One region of the Stenotrophomonas sp. 220_Sma genome, then DNA from elsewhere that is predicted to be linked to it. Evidence: predicted binding sites of a transcription regulator. Region 1 holds the regulator's gene; each other region holds the start of a gene.
The links. Region 1 encodes FliA, which starts transcription of late flagellar genes. Its sites were predicted from a motif close to TAAAGTTTNNCNNNCNNNGGCCGATAA; they were not measured.
Positions count from the first base shown of each region.

Region 2: a site for FliA is predicted at 5,118-5,144, ahead of ACZLIB_RS22785 (GGDEF domain-containing protein). Genes of this name have one in related genera too.
Region 3: a site for FliA is predicted at 3,829-3,855, ahead of ACZLIB_RS17135 (methyl-accepting chemotaxis protein). Genes of this name have one in related genera too.

Region 1 covers NZ_CM151348.1:2,198,532-2,206,154, reverse strand. Annotated here, with positions in the region: gene flhB (flagellar biosynthesis protein FlhB) at 1-303, shown strand, start outside; gene flhA (flagellar biosynthesis protein FlhA) at 348-2,408, shown strand; gene flhF (flagellar biosynthesis GTPase FlhF) at 2,554-4,176, shown strand; gene ACZLIB_RS10345 (MinD/ParA family ATP-binding protein) at 4,163-5,050, shown strand; gene ACZLIB_RS10340 (RNA polymerase sigma factor FliA) at 5,047-5,790, shown strand; gene cheY (chemotaxis response regulator CheY) at 5,848-6,240, shown strand; gene ACZLIB_RS10330 (protein phosphatase CheZ) at 6,240-6,845, shown strand; gene ACZLIB_RS10325 (chemotaxis protein CheA) at 6,848-7,623, shown strand, end outside.
Region 2 covers NZ_CM151348.1:4,905,530-4,913,152, reverse strand. Annotated here, with positions in the region: gene ACZLIB_RS22800 (ATP-binding protein) at 1-2,224, shown strand, start outside; gene ACZLIB_RS22795 (sulfite exporter TauE/SafE family protein) at 2,516-3,295, opposite strand; gene ACZLIB_RS22790 (YchJ family protein) at 3,398-3,790, shown strand; gene ACZLIB_RS22785 (GGDEF domain-containing protein) at 3,794-5,074, opposite strand; gene egtB (ergothioneine biosynthesis protein EgtB) at 5,225-6,496, shown strand; gene egtD (L-histidine N(alpha)-methyltransferase) at 6,493-7,467, shown strand; gene ACZLIB_RS22770 (lytic murein transglycosylase) at 7,552-7,623, shown strand, end outside.
Region 3 covers NZ_CM151348.1:3,642,328-3,649,950, forward strand. Annotated here, with positions in the region: gene ACZLIB_RS17120 (AraC family transcriptional regulator) at 1-498, opposite strand, end outside; partial or broken gene ACZLIB_RS17125 (hypothetical protein) at 605-817, shown strand; gene ACZLIB_RS17130 (hypothetical protein) at 869-1,612, shown strand; gene ACZLIB_RS17135 (methyl-accepting chemotaxis protein) at 1,670-3,799, opposite strand; gene ACZLIB_RS17140 (L,D-transpeptidase family protein) at 4,035-4,997, shown strand; gene ACZLIB_RS17145 (M23 family metallopeptidase) at 5,002-5,676, shown strand; gene ACZLIB_RS17150 (hypothetical protein) at 5,612-6,280, opposite strand; gene ACZLIB_RS17155 (adenylosuccinate synthase) at 6,398-7,623, opposite strand, start outside.

The DNA.
Region 1 (7,623 bases):
GCCCTTAAGTACGAGGGCGGCGCCATGAACGCCCCCAAAGTGGTCGCCCTGGGTGTGGATGAGACCGCCCTGCGCATCCGTGAAGTGGCCGACGGCAACAAGGTGGCGATCGTCTCCGCCCCGCCTTTGGCACGCGCCTTGTATCGGGAAGGCCAACTCGGAAAGGAAATCCCCGTGAGACTGTATTCGGCCGTCGCCCAGGTCCTGTCCTACGTCTACCAGCTGCGCGCCTGGCGCACTGGCCCGATGCCGGACGCCCCGCACATCCAGGTGGATGAATTCGGCAAGGGAGGCCGCCCGTGAGCGCCCAGCCCTCCCCCGGTTTCAACACCCGCCGCGCGCTGGAAATGATCCGCCAGGGCCTTGGCGCACCGCTGATCGTGCTGGCCCTGCTGGCCATGGTCGTGGTGCCGCTGGCCGCGCCGGTGCTCGACGCCCTGTTCACCTTCAACATCGCCATCTCGCTGATGGTGCTGCTGGCGGTGGTCTACGTGAAGCGCCCGCTGGATTTCACGATCTTCCCGATCGTGCTGCTGATCACCACCATGCTGCGGCTGGCGCTGAACGTCGCCTCCACCCGCGTGATCCTGCTGAACGGCCAGAACGGCCATGACGCCGCGGGCAAGGTCATCGCTGCCTTCGGCGAATTCGTGATCGGCGGTAACTACGCGGTCGGCATCGTGGTGTTCGCGATCCTGACCATCATCAACTTCGTGGTCATCACCAAGGGCGCCGGCCGCGTCTCGGAAGTGACCGCGCGCTTCATCCTCGACGCGATGCCCGGCAAGCAGATGGCGATCGACGCCGACCTCAACGCCGGTTTGCTGACGCGTGAAGAAGCCAAGCTGCGCCGCGAGGAAGTCCGCGAGGAAGCCGATTTCTACGGCGCGATGGACGGTGCCAGCAAGTTCATCCGTGGTGATGCCATTGCCGGCATCCTGATCCTGTTCATCAACATGCTCGGCGGCCTGGCCGTAGGCGTGCTGCAGCATGGCATGCCGTTCGGCGATGCCGCTGCCACCTACACCCTGCTGTCGATTGGTGATGGCCTGGTGGCGCAGCTGCCGGCGCTGCTGGTCTCCAGCGCCGTGGCCATGCTGGTCACCCGCGCCTCGCGTTCGCAGGACATGGCCCAGGCCATGACCGGCCAGGTGTTCGGCCAGTACCGCGCGCTGGCGATCACCGCCGGCATCATCGGCGTGGTCGGCCTGGTGCCGGGCATGCCCAACGTCGCTTTCCTGACGCTGTCCGCGATCCTCGGCTTCATCGCCTGGAAGGTCTACCGCAAGGGCAAGGCCGCGGCCACCGATCCGGCAGCCGCAGGCAATGACGCTGCCGCGCTCAACGCACTCGGCCGCCCGGCCGCGCCGGCTCCGACTGCCGAACTGAGCTGGGACGAACTGCGCCCGGTCGATCCGCTGGGCCTGGAGGTCGGCTACCGGCTGATTCCGCTGGTGGACAGCAGCCAGGGCGGCGAACTGATGGCACGCATCAAGGGCGTGCGGCGCAAGTTGACCCAGGACGTCGGTTTCCTGATCCCCTCGGTGCACATCCGCGACAACCTGGAACTGCCGGCCAACGGCTACCGCGTGCTGGTGCACGGCGTACCGGTGGCCACCGCCGAGATCCACCCCGACCGCGAACTGGCGCTGGACCCGGGCAGCGCCCTTGGCGCACTGGAAGGCATCGCCGGCAAGGACCCCGCGTTCGGCCTGGACGCGACCTGGATCCAACCGCACCAGCGTGCCCAGGCTGAAACGCTGGGCTATACCGTGGTCGATCCAGCCACCGTGGTGGCCACCCATCTGTCGCACCTGATCCGCGAACACGCGCCCGAGCTGCTCGGCCACGAGGAAGTGCAGCACCTGCTGGCCAACCTGGCCAAGAGCGCACCCAAGCTCGTCGAAGATCTGACGCCGAAGGCGCTGCCGCTGTCGGCGGTGGTGCGCGTGTTGCAGAACCTGCTGATCGAGCGCATTCCGATCCGCCAGCTGCGCAAGATCGCCGAAGCACTGGTCGAACACGCACCGAGCAGCCAGGACCCGGCGATGCTGACCGCCGCGGTGCGCACCGCACTGGGTCGTTTCATCGTGCAGGAGATCGCCGGAATGTCGGCGGAGCTGCCGGTGTTCACGCTCAACCCACAATTGGAACGTGTCTTGCAGGAGTCCACGCAGGGCAACGGCGCCGCGCTGGAACCCGGACTCGCTGAGCGACTGCACCAGAGCCTGGCCGAATGTGTCAGCAAGCAGGAAGCCCGCAACGAGCCCGCGGTCGTGCTGGTACCTGGCCCGGTGCGTGCCGCGCTGGCCCGCCTGGTCCGCCACAGCGTTCCGTCGCTGTCGGTCCTGGCCTACAGCGAGGTGCCGGAGGACAAGCGCCTGAAGCTGGTCGGAACGATCAGCTGACGCCGCCCTCCGATGCGCCAGAAAACAGACACCACTTTCGAACCAACGCAACAGACAGATACCAAGGGGAACCCGCACCGTGCAGACCACCGACCACCCGAGTTCTCCGACCGCCACCCCGCCGTCTTCGTCCCGTGACCACAGCATGAAAATCAAACGATTCGTCGCCGCCGACATGCGCTCGGCCATGAACCTGGTGCGCAAGGAACATGGTCCTGACGCCGTGATCCTGTCCAACCGCCGGATCGAGGAAGGCATCGAGATCGTCGCCGCCGCCAACTACGACGAGAGCGCCGTGCAGCGTGCACTGGAAGCCTCGCGTCGTGACATCGCTCCGCCGCCGGCGCCGAAGCCGCGCACCGCCGCCGACGCGGTGATCGCCGCGGTCACCCGCCGCCGCAGCAATACCCCGGCACCGGAACCGGTCGCCGCAACCACCTCGGCCGTGGCTGCCCTCGCCCGCGCTGCGGTCGGCGCCACCGGCCGCACCCTGGACAGCGCCGACGAGATCGTGCCGACCCGCGGCAGCACCGGCTTCGCCGCCACCCTGGCACGCGCCGCCGTCAACGAACCGGCGCTGCCGGATCAGATCTTCGCTCCGTTCGCCGAAGCCATCGTCGCACCGGCGCCCAGCACCGCCGCACCGGCCAACCGCGCCCGCTTCCAGATCGACCCGCCACACGAGACGCATCACGAAAGCGCGGCGTCGGCCGTGCAGCCGCCGCCGCTGCCGACCGCTGCCGTGACCGAAGCGCAACCCGGGATCGTCGCCAGCGAACCGGCACCGGTCGAAGCCAGCGACGAAACCGGCGCTGCCCCCGTGCTGGCCCCAGCCCCGGCACTGACCCTGGTGGCCCAGGACGACGCCGAGATCCGCCAGCTGCGCCAGGAAGTGGCCGGCATGCGCCATGTGATCGAGCGCGAGATGAACCGCTTCACCGACGAGCGCCTGCGCGGCTGCCCGGTGCGCGCCACCGCGCTGGACCTGATGGACGAGTATGGCTTCGATGCCGGCCTGGCCCGCGACGTGGCCATGCAGATCCCGCTGGAGACCGAGGCCCATCGAGGCCGCGGCCTGATGCTGGGGCTGATTTCGCGCAAGCTGCCGATCGCCCCGGTCGACCCGCTGGAAGAAGGTGGCGTGATCGCACTGGTCGGACCGACCGGCGCCGGCAAGACCACCACCATCGCCAAGCTGGCCTCGCGCTTCGCCGAGAAGCACGCGCCGCGTGACGTGGCCCTGGTCACCACCGACACCACCCGCATCGGTGCCCGCGAGCAGCTGTACGGCTACGGCCGCCAGCTCGGCATCGCGGTGCATGAGGCCAACAGCGGCACCGACCTGGACCAGCTGCTGGAACGCCTGAAGGACTACAAGCTGGTGCTGATCGACACCGCCGGCCTGGGCCCGCGCGACCGCGCACTGGCCGCCCAGCTGCAGTGGCTGCGTGCCGCGCGCCAGGTCCGCACCCTGCTGGTGCTGCCGGCCAACACCAGCTTCGGCGACATGGACGAGGTGGTCCGCCGCTTCGGCGCCGCCAACCTGCAGGGCCTGGTACTGAGCAAGCTGGACGAGACCGGCCGCTTCGGCAATGCCCTGTCGGTGGCCGTGGATCATGCCCTGCCGATCACCTGGGTGACCGATGGCCAGGACGTCCCGGAGGACCTGCACCGGGCCAGTGCAGCCAATCTTGTACTTCGCCTTGAAGATTTGCGCCGCGCGGCCGATATGCCCTGCAACCCGGAGTTGAACCATGCCGTCGCGTGAGTACGCCAAGCTGACCAAGACCTTCCCGCTGTCGGCCACCCGCAGCGAGCCGCTCGGCCCTGTGCGCACCATTGCGGTCACTGGCGGCAAGGGCGGCGTGGGCAAGACGAATGTGTCGGCCAACCTGGCCGTGGCGCTGGCCGGCATGGGCAAGCGCACGCTGCTGCTGGACGCCGACCTCGGCCTGGCCAACATCGACGTGATCCTGGGCCTGAACCCCACCTTTACGCTGGCCGACCTGGTCGCCGGCCGCTGCACGCTGGATGACGTCATCGTCGAAGGCCCGAACGGCGTGCTGGTGGTCCCGGCCGCGTCCGGCCGCCGCCACATGGCCGAGCTGGCCCCGGCTGAGCACGTTGGCCTGGTCAACGTGTTCTCCGAGCTGGAGCGCGAGCTGGACATCATGGTGGTGGACACTGCCGCGGGCATCACCGATGGCGTGCTGACCTTCTGCCAGGCCGCACAGGACACCGTGGTGGTGGTCTGTGACGAGCCGGCCTCGATCACCGACGCCTACGCACTGATCAAGGTGCTGTCGCGCGAGCGTGGCGTGGACCGCATCCAGGTGGTGGCCAACATGGTGCGCGACCCCAACGAGGGCCGCGTGCTGTACGAGAAGCTGACCCGCGTCTGCGAGAAGTTCCTTGCCGATGTCTCGCTGAACTACCTGGGCTGCGTGCCGCAGGACGATTGGCTGCGCCTGTCGGTGCAGCGCCAGCAGCCGGTGGTGAAGGCCTATCCGTCCAGCCCGGCGGCGCTGGCGATCACCGAGATCGCGCGCCGTACCGCGCGCTGGCAGGCGCCGACCGAACCGCGTGGCGGCGTCGAGTTCTTCCTCGAACGCATCCTCAAGCAGCGTGGGGTGACGGCATGAAAGGCGCAGCCCAGTACAGGGAAGTGCAGCGCTCGGCGGCGAACGAAGTCATCGCCCAGCATTCGGACCTGGTGCGGCGCATCGCCCACCACCTGGCCGCGCGCCTGCCAGCCAGCGTCGAGGTCGACGACCTGATCCAGGCCGGCATGATGGGACTGATCGAAGCCTCGCGCAGCTATGACGCCGACCAGGGTGCTTCTTTCGAGACCTACGCCTCGATCCGCATCCGTGGTTCGATGATCGACGAGATCCGCCGTGGTGACTGGGTCCCGCGCTCGGTGCACCGCCGTGCACGTGATGCCGCCGCCACCATCCGCCGCCTGGAACAGAGCAGTGGCCGTGCCGCCAGCGCCACTGAAGTGGCCGCCGCGATGGAGATGCCGCTGCCTGAGTACCTGCGGCTGATGGAAGACGCTGCACGTGGCCAGGTGCTGAGCCTGGAATCGCGCATCGAGGACCAGGGCGAGCTGGACACCGTCGCCCAGGGCGGGCCGACCCCGCAGCAGGTACTGGAGCGCGGCGAGTTCGGTCGCGAGCTGGGCAAGGCCATCGGCCACCTGCCCGAGCGCGAACAACTGGTGCTCTCGCTGTACTACGAGCAGGAACTGAACCTGAAGGAGATCGGCGCGGTGCTCGGCGTGAGCGAGTCGCGGGTCTGCCAGATCCACGGCCAGGCGGTACTGCGCCTGCGTGGCCGGCTGAAGCTGTTCGAGGCTGCCGACGCAGGCCTCGAAGAATGAACATCCCCGAGGCGGCTGCCCCCGGCCGTCCGGAATGAACAACAAAGGAATTCTGCTTTGAACAAGAACATGCGCATCCTGATCGTCGACGACTTCTCGACCATGCGTCGAATCGTCAAGAACCTGCTGGGCGATCTGGGCTTCACCAATACCGCCGAAGCCGAGGACGGGCATGCCGCGCTGTCGCTGCTGCAGAGCCAGCCGTTCGATTTCGTGGTCACCGACTGGAACATGCCGGTGATGACCGGCATCGAGCTGCTCAAGGCCATCCGTGCCGATGCCAAGCTGAAGACCCTGCCGGTGCTGATGGTCACGGCAGAAGCCAAGCGCGAGCAGATCATCGAAGCCGCCCAGAGCGGCGTGAACGGCTACATCATCAAGCCGTTCACCGCGCAGACGCTGGAAGAGAAGCTCGGCAAGATCTTCGAACGCCTGGCGGCCAGCGCCTGATGGATACCACGGTCGACAAGAACGCCCTCGCCCTGCGCCTGCAGGAGGCCCTGGACGCGCTCGAATCCGGTGACGAGGCCGCCTGGCGGCAGCGCATCGACGGGCTGGTCGCGCTGCGCACGCAGCCGATGATGAGCGGCCTCTCGCGGCTGGCCCGCGAGCTGGGACAGGCGCTGGGCGAACTGCCGACCGTGCCGAGCGAAGCCGGCGAACTGGACGACGCCTGCGCGCGACTGGACCACGTGGTGGCGATGACCGAACAGGCCACGCACCGCACCCTGGACCTGGCCGAGGAATGCCGCAGCCTGACCGAACAGCTGCGCGCCGAAGGCCTGCAGCCGGGCCAGGACGCGCAGCTCGAGCGCATCCGCCACAACCTGACCGAGATCGCCCTGACCCAGAGCTACCAGGACCTGACCGGGCAGATCATCCGTCGCGTGGTCGGCATCGTCCGCCGCGTGCACGAAGGCTTCGGCGCGCTCGGCCTGCCACCGGAACAGCATCGCACCGACCCGGAACTGGCCGGGCCGGCACTGAAGGGACTGGACCGCCACGCGGTCTCGCAGAACGACGCCGACGACCTGTTGTCGGATCTGGGGCTGTAAGCATGAGCGCGGTATCCGACGACATCACTGCCGATTTCATCATCGAGGCACAGGAAATCCTGGATCGCCTCGGCGAACAGCTGGTGTCGCTGGAGCAGGCACCGCAGGACAGCGACCAGCTCAACGCGGTGTTCCGCGGCTACCACACGCTCAAGGGCGGCGCCGGCTTCCTCGGCGTCACCGCCATGGTCGAGCTGTGCCATGCCGCTGAAGAGGCGCTGGGCGCCGCACGTGCCGGCCAGGCCGTGCTGCAGGCCCACCACTTCGACGCGGCCCAGCAATCGCTGGACTACCTGCAGTCGATGCTGGACGCGGTTTCCTCCGGCACCGAGCCGGGCTATGCGCCGCCGGACCTGATCGCACAGTTCGACGTGCACGGCGGTGCCGTGGCTGCACCCGCCGCCGCCGCAGCACCCACCGCGGGTGACAGCGACCTGATCACCGACGACGAATTCGAGGCTCTGCTCGACCAGCTGCATGGTGGCAACGCGCCGACCGCGGTCGCGCCAGCGAAGAAGGCCGACGACGGACTGATCAGCGAAGACGAGTTCGAAGCCCTGCTCGACCAGTTGCACGGTGGCGCGGCACCGGGCACCAAGCCTGCGGCCGTGGTGGCACCGGCACCGATCGCAGCGCCGCGCCCGGTCGCCGCACCGGCACCGGCGGCGAAGCCGGCCGCCAAGCCGCTGGCCGAGGCCGAACATACCGTGCGCGTGGACACCAAGCGCCTGGACGCGATCGTCAACCTGATCGGCGAACTGGTGCTGTCACGCAATCG
Region 2 (7,623 bases), 2.3 Mb from region 1:
CCAGGAAGCGGCACAGCAGCTGCAGGCCGAACTGCCCGACGATGCCCATGGTTTCGCCGAGCTGGTCGAGCGCGCGCAGAACGAACTGCAGGACCGCCAGCGTGCCTCGGCGGCACTGGACGATGCGATCAGCGATCGCCTCGGCGGCAAGCGCGACGACGAGCGCCGCTTCGGTGAAGTGCGCAGCGAACTCGAAGCGATGCAGCGCACGCCGTCCAACATTCCGGCGCCGATGCAGAAGCTGCGCGCGCGCCTGGCCGAGGAAACCGGCATCGCCGAAGCGGCGCTGCCGTTCGTCGGCGAGCTGATCCAGGTCCGCTCGGAAGAGCAGGGCTGGCAGGGCGCCATCGAACGTGTGCTGGGCGGCTTCGCGCTGTCGCTGCTGGTCGATGACAAGCACTACAACGACGTCGCCGAGTGGGTGAACCGTACCCACCTGGGCATGCGCTTCACCTACTACCGCGTGCGCCGCAACGATGATGCGTTCGCGCGCGAGCCGTCGGCGAAGTCGCTGCTGCACAAGCTGGAGCTGCGCGAGCATGTGTTCGAAAGCTGGCTGCGGCGCGAGCTCGGCAAGCGCTTCGACTACGAGTGCGTGGATGCCAAACAGCTGCGCAACGTCGACCGCGGCATCACCCGCGAAGGCCAGGTCAAGCATCCGGGCGACCGTTTCGAGAAGGACGACCGCAGCGCAGTAGGCGACCGCCGCCGCTGGATCCTGGGCTTCAACAACCACGACAAGGTGGGCGCCTTCGAGCGCGAAGCACAGGAACTGGCCAAGCGCATCGCCAGCTGCGAGACCGACATCGCGCGCCTGCGCGGCCAGCGTGACCGCGACAACGAACGCCGCCTGGCCTGCCACGAGCTGGTCAGCATCAGCTGGAACGAGATCGACATCGCTGCCCCGCAGCAGCGCCTGAGCGATATCGAAGCGACTCTGCGCGACCTGCGTGAAGGCAATGCCGACCTCGCCAAGCTGGCCAAGCAGATCGACGCCGTGCGCGCCGACATCGAGCAGTCCCGCCGCACCTATGAGGACGTCCGCGTCGAGCGCGGCCAGCTGGTCAAGGAGCGCGATCGCCTCGACCGCGCCCGCCAGCAGAGCCGTGCGCTGGTGCTGCCGAGCCTGGCCCAGGAGCAGGAAGCCGGCCTCGCCGAGCGCCTGCAGGAGCAGGGCCCGCTCAGCCTCGAAACGCTGGAAGCGCACATGCGCCAGGTCAGCAACGCGCTGAACGAGCAGCTGTCGTCCTCGCAGCAGGACCTCAACCGCATCGAGAACCAGCTGATCGGCTGCTTCCGTCGCTTCATCCAGCAGTGGCCGGAGGAATCGGGCGACTTCACCGTCTCGGTGGCCTCGGCCGAGGACTTCCTCGCCCGCCTCGAACGCCTGGAGCGCGACGGCCTGCCGCAGCACGAAGAGCGCTTCTTCGATCTGCTGCAGAACCAGAGCAAGAACAACCTGCTGGCCCTGCAGCGCCACAGTGCAGAGGCCCGCAAGTCGATCGGCCAGCGCCTGGACGAAGTCAACGCCAGCCTGGAGCAGGTGCCGTTCAACCGTGGCACGCTGCTGACCATCGAACTGAGCGACCGCCGCCTGCCGGAAGTCGGCGAGTTCCACCTGCAGCTGCGCGAGGTGCTGTCGCAGCAGCAGACCGAGCAGCGCGAGCTGGCCGAATCGCAGTTCACCGTGCTGCGCCAGCTGGTCAACCGCCTGGGTTCGCAGGAAGGCGAGGACAAGCGTTGGCGCGAGCTGGTGCTGGACGTGCGCATGCACGTGGAGTTCATCGGCGTCGAGCTGGATGCGGAAACGCGCCAGCAGGTCGAGATCTACCGCAGTGGTGCCGGCAAGTCCGGTGGCCAGCGCCAGAAACTGGCCACCACCTGCCTGGCTGCGGCACTGCGCTACCAGCTCGGCGGCGCCGACAGCCAGCTGCCCAGCTACGCCGCCGTCGTGCTCGACGAAGCCTTCGACAAGGCCGACAACGAGTTCACCGCACTGGCGATGAACATCTTCGACAACTTCGGCTTCCAGATGGTGGTCGCCACCCCGCTGAAGTCGGTGATGACGCTGGAACCGTTCATCGGCGGTGCCTGCTTCGTCGAAATCAGCGGTCGCCACGACTCCGGCGTGCTGCTGATCGAGTACGACGAAGAAGGCAAGCGCCTGAAGCTGCCCGAGCGCAGCCGCCAGCAGGCCAACGAACCGGAAGAAGCCGAGGCCTGACCGCCTCGGTCCAGCGACCTGTAGAGCCGAGCCATGCTCGGCTGCTCTTCGCGATCGGAAACCGTGTGCCAACCAAGGTTGGCACCTACCGGAAGTCGCTCTGCTCTTGCCCTTGCTCCCAGCTTCCGCGCTCGCGCAGAGGCCGGGTAGCGGTTGGGTGAGGGGGCATGGCAGGACCGCGAGCGCCATGGATGGCGCTCACGAGCCCCCATGGACGGGTTCACGGCGTGTCCTGCCATGCCCCCTCATCCGATCGCCCACATGGGAGTCAGGCGCCAGCGACGCGGTGGATCACGCTCCGCGCAACGTATCCCACGCCATCCGCGCGATCAGCACCACCACCAGCCCCACGAACAGCTTGCGGATGAACGGCGTGCCGCCCTTCAGCGCCAACCGCGTGCCCACCACCGAACCGATGATGTTGGCCGCCGCCATCGGCAGCGCGAACAGCCACAGGATGTTGCCGGTCGGCACGAAGAACGAGATCGCCGCCACATTGGTCGCCAGGTTCACCACCTTCGACGCGGCCGATGCGCGCAGAAAATCCAGGCCGAAGAAGCGCACGAACAGGAAGATCAGGAAGCTGCCGGTGCCCGGCCCGAAGAAGCCATCGTAGAAGCCGATCGCTGCACCGATCGCCAGCGCGATCACCAGCTCGCGGCGGCCGATCTCCTGCGGCCGGTGCAGCGCACCGAAGTCCTTTTTCCACAACGTGTAGGCCAGCATCGCGATCAGCAGCACCAGCACCAGTGGGCGCACCGCGTCCTTGGGCAGCAGGCTCACCGCGGTGGCCCCGGCGAAGGAGAAGATGAAGGCGGTGCCGGCCGCGAACAGCACCGGCTTCCACGGGAAGCGCACGTTGCGCGCATAGCGCCAGGCAGCCGCACCGGTGCCGAACATCGAACTGAACTTGTTGGTACCGAACAGCATCGCCGGCGTCTGCTGCGGCAGCACCGTGAACAGGCCGGGCAGCTGCACCAGGCCACCGCCACCCACGGCGGCATCCACAAGACCGGCGATGAAGGCGATCACCACCAGCCACCACAACTCAGGGGGAACCAGTTCCAGCACGGCGATCAATCAAGGTGGGGGCGCGACAGCATACGCCTGTCCTGCTTCAGCTGGCCCGTGCCGCGCGTGGATCAATCCGCGCAACCCGGCGACAATGCCGGCATGAGCCGAAAACCCGCCGATCCCTGTCCCTGTGGCCTTCCCGCCGACTATGCCGCCTGCTGCGGCCGTTTCCACGCCGGTGAAGCCGCGCCCGATGCCGAGCGCCTGATGCGTTCGCGCTACAGCGCCTACGTGCGCGGTCTGGCTGATTACCTGCGCCAGAGCTGGCATCCGGACACGCGTCCGGCCGAGTTGACGCTGGATGATGCACCCGGCCAGCGTACCCATTGGCTGGGCCTGACCGTACACGAGCACGCCATCACCGGTGCTGACAGCGCCGATGTCCGCTTCACCGCGCGCTATCGCGTCGGCGGCGGCAGTGCGGTCAAGATGACCGAGCACAGCCGCTTCCAGCGCATCGACGGCCGCTGGTACTACCTCGACGCGGTCTGAGCCTCAGCCGCCGTGCACTGCCAGCACGCGCTGGCCGGCCTGCGCGTGCACCTGGTTGCGGCCCCCGTCCTTGGCCGCGTACAGCGCCTGGTCGGCGGCCTTGACCACCGCCATCGGCCGCCGGTCCACACGACTGTCGGCCAGGCCGATGCTCACGGTCACCTGCACGACCTGGCCGCTGCCACCGCGTCCGCGCTGCTGTCGGCCGGCCTCGTCGTCGCGGCTGCGGGTGCTGCGGTCGCGCAGCTGCATGCGGGTGTCCTCGATGCTCTGCCGCAGGGCTTCGACTGCATCGACGCAGGCCGTCGCCGGACGGTCCTGGAACACCACCGCGAATTCCTCGCCGCCGTATCGGAACGCGCGGCCGCCATCGCCCACCCGCGCCAGCCGCGAGGCCACCAGGCGCAGTACATCGTCTCCGGTGTCGTGGCCATGGGTGTCGTTGAATGACTTGAAGTGGTCCACGTCCACCATCGCGATGCTGTAGGTGCCGCGTGCCCGCTGCAGGGTCTCGTTGAATGCCCGTCGCCCCGGCAGGCCGGTCAACTCATCGCGGAAGGCCATGTGGAAGGACTCCTGCAGCATCGCGCCCAGCATCAGCAGCAGGGCGGCGCTGCTCAGCGCCGGCAGCAGCACCGGCTGCAGGAAGATCCGCGGCAGCATCCACCACAGGCACAGCAGGGCCAGCAGCATCGCCGTGTGCAGTGGCCGAGGATGCCGCCACGCCTGCCAGCCCAACGCTGCGGTCGCCAGCAGGAACAGCAGCGCCGGCAGCTGCGCCAGCGCGTTCCAGTCGGCGGGAATCCAGGCCCAGTGACGGTTCGACAGCAGATCGTGCATGCCGCGCGGCTGCTGTGTGGCTAGCAGCAGGAAGATCATCACCGCGGTGCCGATGGCAATACCGCGCAGCAGCAGGTCCTGGCGCCGCCGTCCGCGCTCCGGCCACAACGCAAGGCCGGCAGACAACAGCGGCAACCAGGCCGAGATGGCGTGGAAGCGCAGCGGTGTCAGCGTGGTGACATGGCCATTGCGCAGGTAGCCAGCGACGTCCTGGTGCAGCAGCGCGAACGTCACCGCCACAACCATCAGCAGGCACAACGTGCGCACCTGGTGGTAGAGCAGGGCCAGGCCGGCACCGAGGCAGGCCAGCAGCCAGGGCAGGATGCGCTGCGCCGGGCTGGCCACGTCTGCGGTATCCAATGCGGTCCACACCACCACGGCAACCAGCACGGCAGGCAGCACGAACAGGTAATGCGCAGGCTGGCGGAGCGGATGCAGGGGCAAGCAGGAATTCCAGCGCGGTGACGACGCGGCCGCAGCATTGCCGTTAGCGGCGTTCGTGGTGGCTTCTTGAATGCGGCAGGCTCATCCATGTGAACGAAGTGACGCCGAACCATGACGTCGCACTCACCGTCCAGCGCCGATGCTGCCCACATGGACAGCGTACCCGCCGCCGTCGCTGCCCCGCAGCACGATCTCGCCCGCCAGTTCGCCCATGTACGGACGCGCAGCCTGCAGCTGGCCGCGCCGCTCAGCGCCGAGGACGCCATGCTGCAGAGCATGGCTGACGCCAGCCCGAGCAAATGGCACCTGGCCCACACCACCTGGTTCTTCGAACGCTTCGTGCTGGCGGGTTTCGCCACCGTGCCAGCGCATGACCCGGGCTGGGACTACCTGTTCAACAGCTACTACAAGAGCATCGGCCCGGCGCATGCGCGGCCACAGCGCGGGTTGCTGTCGCGGCCCTCGCTGCAGCAGGTGCGCGACTACCGCCAGCAGGTCGACGCACAGGTGCAATCGCGGTTGGCGGCGGGCGATCTCGATGAGCAGGCGCTGCAGCACCTGCAGTTGGGCCTGCAGCACGAACAGCAGCACCAGGAGCTGCTGCTCACCGACATCAAGCATGCGTTCTGGTGCAACCCGCTGCAGCCACCGTATCGCGAGGATCTGCGGCCCGTCGCCAGCGTCGCCACTGCGCAGGGCTGGGTCGAATCACCCGAGCGCATCGTCACCGTCGGCGCCGCAGCCTGGCCGCAGCACACCGCGTTCGCCTACGACAACGAAGCGCCAGCGCACCGCGTGCTGCTCCCCGCGCATGCATTGGCCGAGCGTCCCGTCAGCAATGCCGAGTACAGCGCCTTCATCGACGCCGGCGGCTACCACGAACCGCGCTGGTGGCTCAGTGAAGGCTGGGCATTGCGTGAAGCCGAGGGCTGGCAGCACCCGCTGTACTGGGATGACGCCCTGCAGCGCGAGTACACCCTGGGCGGTTGGCGCGAACTGGATCCGCACGCGCCGGTCTGCCACCTCAGCTACTACGAGGCCGATGCCTGCGCCCGCTGGTCCGGCGCGCGCCTGCCCAGCGAGTACGAATGGGAAGCCGCCGCTGCGTCGCAGCCGCTGCGCGGCCATTTCGCCGATGACGACCGGCTGCACCCGCAGGCAGCGCAGGGCAGTGGAATGCGGCAGCTGTTCGGCGATGTCTGGGAGTGGACCCACAGCGCGTATGGCGCCTATCCGGGCTTCCGTCCCTTCGCCGGCAACCTCGGTGAGTACAACGGCAAGTTCATGTGCGGGCAGTGGGTGCTGCGTGGCGGCAGCTGCGCGACACCCCGCGGCCATGTGCGCGCCAGCTACCGCAACTTCTTCATGCCGCCGGCGCGCTGGCAGTTCTCCGGGCTGCGCCTGGCCAGGGACCTCACATGAGCACCGTGCATGACGCGCTGCAGGCATTGACCGATCTCACCCCCGCGCGGCAGCAGATCCTCTCCGACGTGGTGGCCGGACTCTCACGTACGCCGCGCCAGCTGCCGTCTAAGTACTTCTACGATGCGCGTGGCTCGCGACTGTTCGAGCAGATTACGCAGACCCCCGAGTACTACCCCACGCGCACCGAGCTGGCCCTGCTGAAGCGTGTGCTGCCGGACATCGCCCGCAGCGTTGGCCCGCGTCTGCATGTGGTGGAGCTGGGCAGCGGCAGCGGACGCAAGACCGCGCTGCTGCTGGCCGCACTTCACGACCCGGTGGCCTATACGCCGATCGAGATCTCGCGGGCCGCGCTGCTGTCCAGCATCGACCATCTGGCACCGGCGCTGCCGGAGGTGGAGATGCTGCCGGTCTGTGCCGACTTCACCCGCCCCGTCGCCGTTCCCATGCCCGAGCGCGAACCCGCGCGACGGCTGCTGTTCTTCCCCGGTTCCACGCTGGGCAACTTTGAAGGCGAAGACGCGGTCGCACTGCTGCGGGCGATGCGCCAGACGATGGGCCGCGACGGCCTGGCCCTGGTCGGCATCGACCTGCACAAGGACCCGGCGCTGATCGAAGCGGCCTACAACGATGCGCAGGGCGTCACTGCCGCATTCACCCTCAACCTGCTGACCCGGCTCAACCGCGAGATCGGCAGCGACTTCGACCTCGACGGCTTCCGCCACCGTGCCCGTTACAGCATCGCGCGGCTGCGCATCGAAACCGATCTGGTCAGCCGCTGGGCGCAGGATGTGCATCTGGATGGCCGCAGCTTCCACGTTGCCGCTGACGAACCGATCCGCGTGGAGTACAGCCACAAGTACACCGACCACAGCTTCGAAGCGCTGCTGCAGCAGGCGGGCCTGCAGGTCACGCAGCGCTGGGACGCCGACAGTCCCGCCTATGGCCTGCGCCTGCTGCGCACCGCCTAGGGCGGACGGCCGGCGGGTGCCGCTTCAGGTTCAGCGACGCCGGTGCCCCTAAGATGGCCGTGCAACGGCAACACGGAGGACGCCATGCCCATTCTGACCACGCTCGGCCTGGCGGCCGCTCTCGCCTCGCCCCCCGCGTTGCCTGCAGCACCGGAT
Region 3 (7,623 bases), 1.4 Mb from region 1:
GAAGCTGCGCTCCAGCTTCGACAGCGAGAAGCCGGTGATGTCCAGCAGGGTCTGCATGCGCACGTTCTCGGCGTAGTGCGCATTGAGGTGGGCCAGGGCCAGCCGCAGCTGCTCGTATTGGGTGCCCAGGCTGTCCTTCTGGCCGAGGTCGCGGGATATGCCGATCAGGCCCTCGATGGCCCCATCGACCACCAGCGGGCGCTTGCAGGTCAGGCACCAGCCCGGTTCGCGGTTGGCGAACAGGTGCAGCTCCATCAGGTTCTCGATCACCTCACCGGACAGCACGCGGGCGTCCTGGTCGACGTAGTCCGCACTGAGGCCGGTCGGGTAGATCTCGGCCGCGGTACGCCCGATCACGTCCTTGCGCGCGCGCAGACCCAGCCGCCGCAGCATGGTCTGGTTGACGTGGGTGTAACGCCCCTGAAGGTCCTTGATGAAGAACAGCACATCCGGGATGGCGTCGAACAGGGCTTCGATGTCGGCGGGCTCGACTCGCATGCCACAAGCATAGCCGAGGCCCCTTGCCGGTGCGATCACCCTTGCGGGACTTGCGCTTAACGCCGCCAGGCCCACCGTGGGGCCAGCCCCCACCGGAGAACCGGCCATGCCCCGCGGTGACAAGTCCGCCTATACCGAAAAGCAGAAGCGCCAGGCCGAGCACATCGAAGAGAGCGAGCGCGAGCGCGGTGCCAGCGAGGGGACGGCCGAGCGCATAGCGTGGGCGACCGTGAACAAGCAGGACGGTGGGGGCAAGCGCAGTGGTACTGGGCGCAAGGTGGCGAAGAAGCTCGCCACCAGGAAGTCTTCCGCCCGCAGCTGACACCCACGATGACAGCCCTTGCCCTTGTGCCCGAACTCTCCGATAGGCTTGCGCCACCTGCCGGAAGGTCAAATCATCAAAGGCGCCGCTCCTGGAGCCTTCAGAAATCCTGAAACTGCACGGGATCGGACCTCCCCATCCGCACTCTTGGTCTACATGAATCCAGAAACGCTGCTCAACGCTTTCCAGAATGCACACAACGAATACTTCCATCTACTGATGAAGCACTACCCGTCTGGCAGACAGCAGGACCAAGACGACGATTTCGCGGCTCCCCGGCTCTACGAGCTCGCAATTGAGGTTCATGCGTGCTCGATTGCATTGGGCCCAACGCCCTTGAAACGATTGTGCGCGCTGGGGCTGGAGCAGCTCTATCCATTCGACAATCCCGTGGATATCTACACGTGGCGAGTCGAGGTAAGGCAAAAGAACATTCCGCACACCCTGTTCGCGTCGATTGCCATTCGGATCGATTCCGAACTTGCCAGAATGCGTCGACTACTCGCACTGACGCCAGATGCGCCGATTGACGAGCTTCTGCCCGACCGGCAGTTCCTGCGTCGCAGCGGTGAACCCTTCTTCCCCGAATCCAAGACTGAAGTCGCCGATACAACACTTGCATCAATAGACAATCCGGCCTCGGCGTCGGTGATGTACGTCGGCAGTATTCATGTGAACTCAGCACCAGAGCATCAAGCCGTGAGCAAGCTAGAACGCCTGGAGAAAACCACGGCCATCGGCTCACACTCATCGACCATCATCAATGCGATCCGGCTGTTCTTCGGCACCTAGCATTGGCATGAACAACTCCAATGCGCGCTGGAGGTACTCCAGCGCGCGAACCATTCATCACGCGGCGGACTTAGGCCGCATATACCTGTCTTGCGCTTCGCCTTCCACCTTGAACACCGACACCGACGTGGTCAGTGCATGCGCCTGTTCTTCCAGTGCGCGGCTGGCGGCGGTGGCTTCTTCCACCAGCGCAGCGTTCTGCTGGGTCACCTGGTCCATCTGCACCACCACCTGGTTGACCTGCTCGATACCGGCGGCCTGTTCCTTGCTGGCCGCTGCGATATCGCTCATCAGCTGGGTGGTGCGCGAACTTGCCTGGGCTACGCGGGCGATCGCGGCTTCCGATTCAACGGTCACTGCCAGGCCGCTCTTCACCTTGGCAGCGGCATCTTCGATCAGTTCCTTGATCTCCTTGGCGGCGACACCGGCACGCTGCGCGAGCGTGCGCACTTCGCTGGCAACCACGGCAAAACCACGCCCCTGCTCACCTGCACGCGCCGCTTCCACCGCAGCATTCAGCGCCAGGATGTTGGTCTGGAACGCAATGCCGTCGATCACCGTGGAGATTTCCGAGATGCGTGCCGAGGACTGGTCGATCTCACCCATGACCGAGGCCATCTGTGCCATCGCCTGCTCGGTCTCGCGCACGGCGGCACCGGCCGCATGCGCTTCACTGTCGGCCTGACGCGCCAGCTCGGCGTTCTGGCGCACGGTGGAGGTCAGTTCCTCCATCGATGCGGCCGCTTCTTCCAGATTGGCTGCCTGCTGCTCGGTGCGGCGCGACAGATCATTGTTGCCGGCGGCCAGTTCCTGCGCCGCGTTGTTGATGCTGTCGGCAGCCACCTGGATGCCACGCACGATGCCGGTCAGCTGTGCGGTGGTGGTGTTGGCATCGTCGCGCATGCGTGCGAACACGCCGTCGTACTCGCCGTCCATGCGTGCGGTCAGGTCGCCGTGCGAGATCGCGCGCAGCACGTCGGAGACATCGGCGATGCTGGCCTGCGAACTGGCCATCATGCCGTTGAGATGTTCGACCATCGCCTTGAACTGGTACTGGAACGCAGCGGCATCACCACGCATGCTGAAATCACCAGCGCGTGCGGCGCGGGCCAGTTCATCGATCTGCGCGTTGATCGCCATCAGGCTCTGCTTCACCGCGGCCAACGTACGGGTCAGCGTGCCCTTCTCGCCCGGGTAGTCGGGCAGGTCGCGGCTGAGGTCGCCGATGGCGTAGCGCTGCATCACTTCGGCCATCAGCAGCTCCACCTGCACGTGCGATTCGACCAGGCTGTTGGTGGCCTGCACCATGCGGCCGAAGTCACCGGGGAACGCCGTGGCGTCCATGCGATAGCGGATCGCGCCCGCCTCATGCTGCTCAGCCATCTGCAGCTGTGCGCCGATCGCCGCCTGCACGCTCTGCCGCACGCTGGCCATCGCCTCGCCCAGCTGGGTCAGTTCGTCACGGCCGCCAAGGCGGAACTCCTGGTCCAATTGTCCCTTGGACAGGCGCTCGGCCAGGTTCACCGCGCGGGCCAGCGGACCGGTCAAGCTGCGGCCGATCATCACCGAGGCACCGATGCCCACCAGCAGCGCGACGCCGCCCAGCACCAGCAGCTGCAGCAGGCTGCGCTCGCCCAGGCGGATCGCCTCGGCGGCTGCCTCACGGCTTTCCTTCTCTTCGAAGTCCACGCCATCGGACAGCGCCTTGTTCCAGCCGTTTGCCGCTTCCTGCACCGGGCCCAGGGTCAGCGCTACGGCGCCCGGGTAGTCGCCCTGCTCCATCAGTTCGCTGGTCTGCTTGTTGAGCGGGCGCGCAATGGCACGCTTGGCCGCGATGGTTTCGGCAATGGCCTTGCCATCGGCGTCGCTGGGCAGCGCCTGGTAGGCGGTCCAGCTGGCCTCGTAGCGCTTCACCAGATCGGCGATGCGCTGCTCGTCGTGGCCGCGGTCTTCGCCCTGGCGGATCAGCATCTCGCGGCGCACCACCATCATCTGGTTGTTGGCATCGAGCATCTGCGACAGCAGGCGCACCTTGGCCACGCTGACGTCGACCACCTGCTGCATCGCGCGCTTCTGCACGACACTGGCGGTGGCGCCGGTGGCCACCACGGCGGCGACCAGCAGCAGCAACAGGCCAAAGCCCAGCCCAAGACGCCAGGCAACCCTGACGTTCCTCAAGTAGTTCATGGGGGTATCCAAAACGGGGGGATGCGCCCTTATCGGCGGCCCGGCAGGCAATCTTGATCGCCGTCCGTCGACGGCGTCGGCCACCGTTCACCTTGGTGAGCCCCCTGCGCAGCAGCACCTGCGCGCTGGACACGGCTGCAATACCCATGGCTGCTCATGCGGGCATCAGATCCCTTTCACGGTGGCTCGGCGGCTGCTGCGGGCAAGGTGGAGGCGTGACCTGCTGGAGATCCCAATGCCCTTGCCCGTGTCCCGATCCACCCTGCTCGCTCTCTCGCTGCTGGCGTCGCCAGCCTTCGCGCAGGCGCCGCCGCCCCACTTGCCCGCACCCATTGCCGAAACGGCCGGACCGGATACCGCACCCCACTCCGCCCTGCACGCCCAGGTGCTGCTGGATCGCGCGAATTTCTCCCCTGGCCAGATCGATGGCGAAATGGGCAGCAACCAGCGACGCGCGGTGTCGGGTTTCCAGGCAGCGCATGGGCTGGACGTAACGGGCGAACTGGACGACACCACCTGGAAGGCCCTGCAGGCCGATACCGTTGGGCCGCTGGCCAGCTACACGCTGACTGCTGAGGATGTTGCCGGTCCGTTCCAGGCCACACCGAAAGGGCCCGCCGCCCAGGCCAAGCTCACATCGCTGGGCTACGGCAGTGTGGAAGAAGCCCTCGGCGAGCGCTTCCATGCCTCCCCTGAGCTGATGAAGGCGCTCAATCCCGGCGTGGACCTGACCAAGGCCGGCAGCCGCATCCAGGTACCCAACATCGCACTGGCCGCATTGCCGAAGGCGGCGAAGATCGTGGTCGACAAATCCGACTCCACGCTGCAGCTGCTGGATGCGCAGGGCAAGGTGATCGCACAGGTGCCGGTGTCGTCGGGCAGCCAGCACGACCCGTTACCGATCGGCGAATGGAAGATCCTGGGCGTTTACCGCGACCCGCCGTTCCACTACAACCCGAAACTGTTCTGGGATGCCCGCAAGGGCGAAAAGAAGGCCACCCTGCCACCGGGTCCGAACAATCCGGTCGGGCGGGTCTGGATCGATCTGTCCAAGCCGCATTACGGCCTGCATGGCACGCCCGAACCCGGCCATGTGGGCAAGACCGAATCGCATGGCTGCGTGCGCATGACCAACTGGGATGCGCTGCGCGTGGCCGATGCCGTGGATACCTCGGTACCCGTGGTGATGCAGGAGTGAGCCGATGCGCCTTTCGCAACTGATCGTGCTGGGCGTTCTGCTGGGGCTGGGTGCAGGCTGGTGGCTGCACCGCGATGCGGGTGATCCGGTACCCGCCCCGCTGCCGCAAGCGCAATCGGCACTGGCAGCGGCGCCGGCGAAGGAATCTGTAGCGACACCCGCAACAGCCCCACCCGCCAACACCGCGCCGTCGGCCGCGCAGACTGCGGATGCACCGTCCGGTCTGCTGCTGCCGGTGCAGGGTATCCATGCGTCCCGGCTGCGCGATACGTTCACCGATGCACGCAGCGAGGGTCGCGTGCACGATGCCATCGACATCATGGCCGATACCGGTACGCCGGTGCTGGCGGTGGCCGATGGAACGGTTGAAAAACTGTTCAACAGCGAGCGCGGCGGCTTGACGATTTACCAGTTCGAGCCCAGCGGGCGCTGGTGCTACTACTACGCGCATCTGCAGCGCTACGCCGATGGCCTGGCGGAGAAGCAGGTGATCAAGCGCGGAGAGGTGATCGGTTACGTGGGCAGCACCGGTAACGCCAGCGCTGAGGCCCCGCACCTGCACTTTGAGGTGCACCTGCTGGGCCCGGAAAAACAGTGGTGGAAGGGAGAGTCGATCAATCCGTATCCGCTGTTGAAACAGGCGGCTTCGACGCCCGACGCTGCCAGTGCCGCAAGGTGATGGTGAATACCACCAGCGCAGCGCCCGGAATCAGCAGGAACAACGCCGCCACCTTCCAGAAGAAGAACGGCCACAGCCACGCGTAGTCCAGGTCGGTCAGCTTCAGTACGTCCATCGGTGGCAGCAGTTCCACCGAGGCCACGCGCCCCGCCAGCGCGGGCTCGACCTCCAGAACGGTCACCCGCAGCCACGAACGCCCGCGCGGCAGCGCATCCCCCCGGCCATAACCGAAGTACGAGGCGGCAAATCCAGCAGGCACAACCGATTCCAGCGCGCGGGTGATGCCGGAACCCGGCACGCCCGAACGCGTTTCGGCGCGGAAGTCGGTCTGATCTGTCGGGGTTTCCACGCGCAGGCGCACCTCAGGATCGATCGCCGTGGAAGTACCGTCATCCGCGTAGCGCAGGCGCAGCCGCAATTGGTCATCGATGAAGCGGTAGACCGTGACCTCGGCCGTCGCACCCGGGCTCAGCACCAGAGGCAGCACCTGCGTGCGTGAGGCCATGTGGTTGGCGATCGCGCCCAGCACCAGCACCGCGCAGGCAAGCACCCACAGGCTCCACAGCACCCACAGGGTGATCCGCACCACCGTTACGCCCTTCACGCTGACATCCGGGTCATCACGTCATTTCCCTGCTGGCCGTGCCGACACAGTAACGAAAAAGCCCCGCTTTCGCGGGGCTCTTCCTGTCACCTACGCCGGGCAGCGCCCGGCGCTACCTCAGGCGAACGGATCCTGCAGGACCATGGTGTGGTCGCGGTCCGGGCCGGTGGAGACGATGCTGATCGGGCAACCGGCCAGCTCTTCCAGCGAACGCAGGTAGGCACGTGCGGCCGGCGGCAGGTCGTCCCAGTTGGTGATGCCGTGGGTGTTCTCGCTCCAGCCCGGGAACTCCAGGTACACCGGGGTGCAGTCTTCCCAGCCCTGCGCGTCCAGCGGCGCGTACTCGGTGCGCTTGCCGTTGTATTCGTAGGCGATGCAGACCTTCAGCTTTTCCATGCCATCCAGCACGTCCAGCTTGGTGATGCACAGGCCGCTGATGCCGTTGATGGCCACGGCGCGCTTCAGCGCGACGATGTCCATCCAGCCGCAGCGACGCGGACGGCCGGTCGAGGCACCGTACTCGGCGCCGCGGTCACGGATGCCCTGGCCGACTTCGTCGTCCAGCTCGGTCGGGAACGGGCCGCCGCCAACGCGGGTGGCGTAGGCCTTGGCGATACCCAGCACGTAGTCGATCGAATCGGCGCCGACGCCGGAACCGGCCAGTGCACCACCGACGGTGGTGTTGGAGCTGGTGACGTACGGGTAGGTGCCGTGGTCGATGTCCAGCAGCGCACCCTGCGCGCCTTCGAACAGCACGCGCTTACCCTGCTTGCGCAGGTCGTGCAGGATGCCGGCCACGTCGGACTTCATCGGCTGCACGTATTCGCCGAAGGCCAGCGCTTCGTCGAAGGTCTTCTGGAAATCGACCGCATCGGTGTTCAGATACTTGGTCAGCACGAAGTTGTGGTAATCCAGCGCGGTGCGCAGCAGTTCTTCCAGCTGCTTCGGGTAATGCAGGTCGGCGATGCGGATGCCGCGACGCGCCACCTTGTCTTCGTAGGCCGGGCCGATGCCACGGCCGGTGGTGCCGATCGCCTTGCCGCCGGCAGCGCGCTCGCGCGCCTGGTCCAGGGCGATGTGGTACGGCATGATCAGCGGCGCGGCCGGGGAGATCTTCAGGCGCGAACGCACTTCCACGCCGGAGGCTTCCAGCTCGGCGATTTCCTTCTGCAGCGCGGCCGGCGAGATCACCACGCCGTTGCCGATCAGGCACAGCGCATCGTCACGCAGGATGCCCGACGGGATCAGGTGCAGGACGGTCTTCTTACCGTTGATGACCAGGGTGTGGCCGGCGTTGTGGCCGCCCTGGAAGCGCACGACGGCGCCGATTTCCTCAGTGAGCA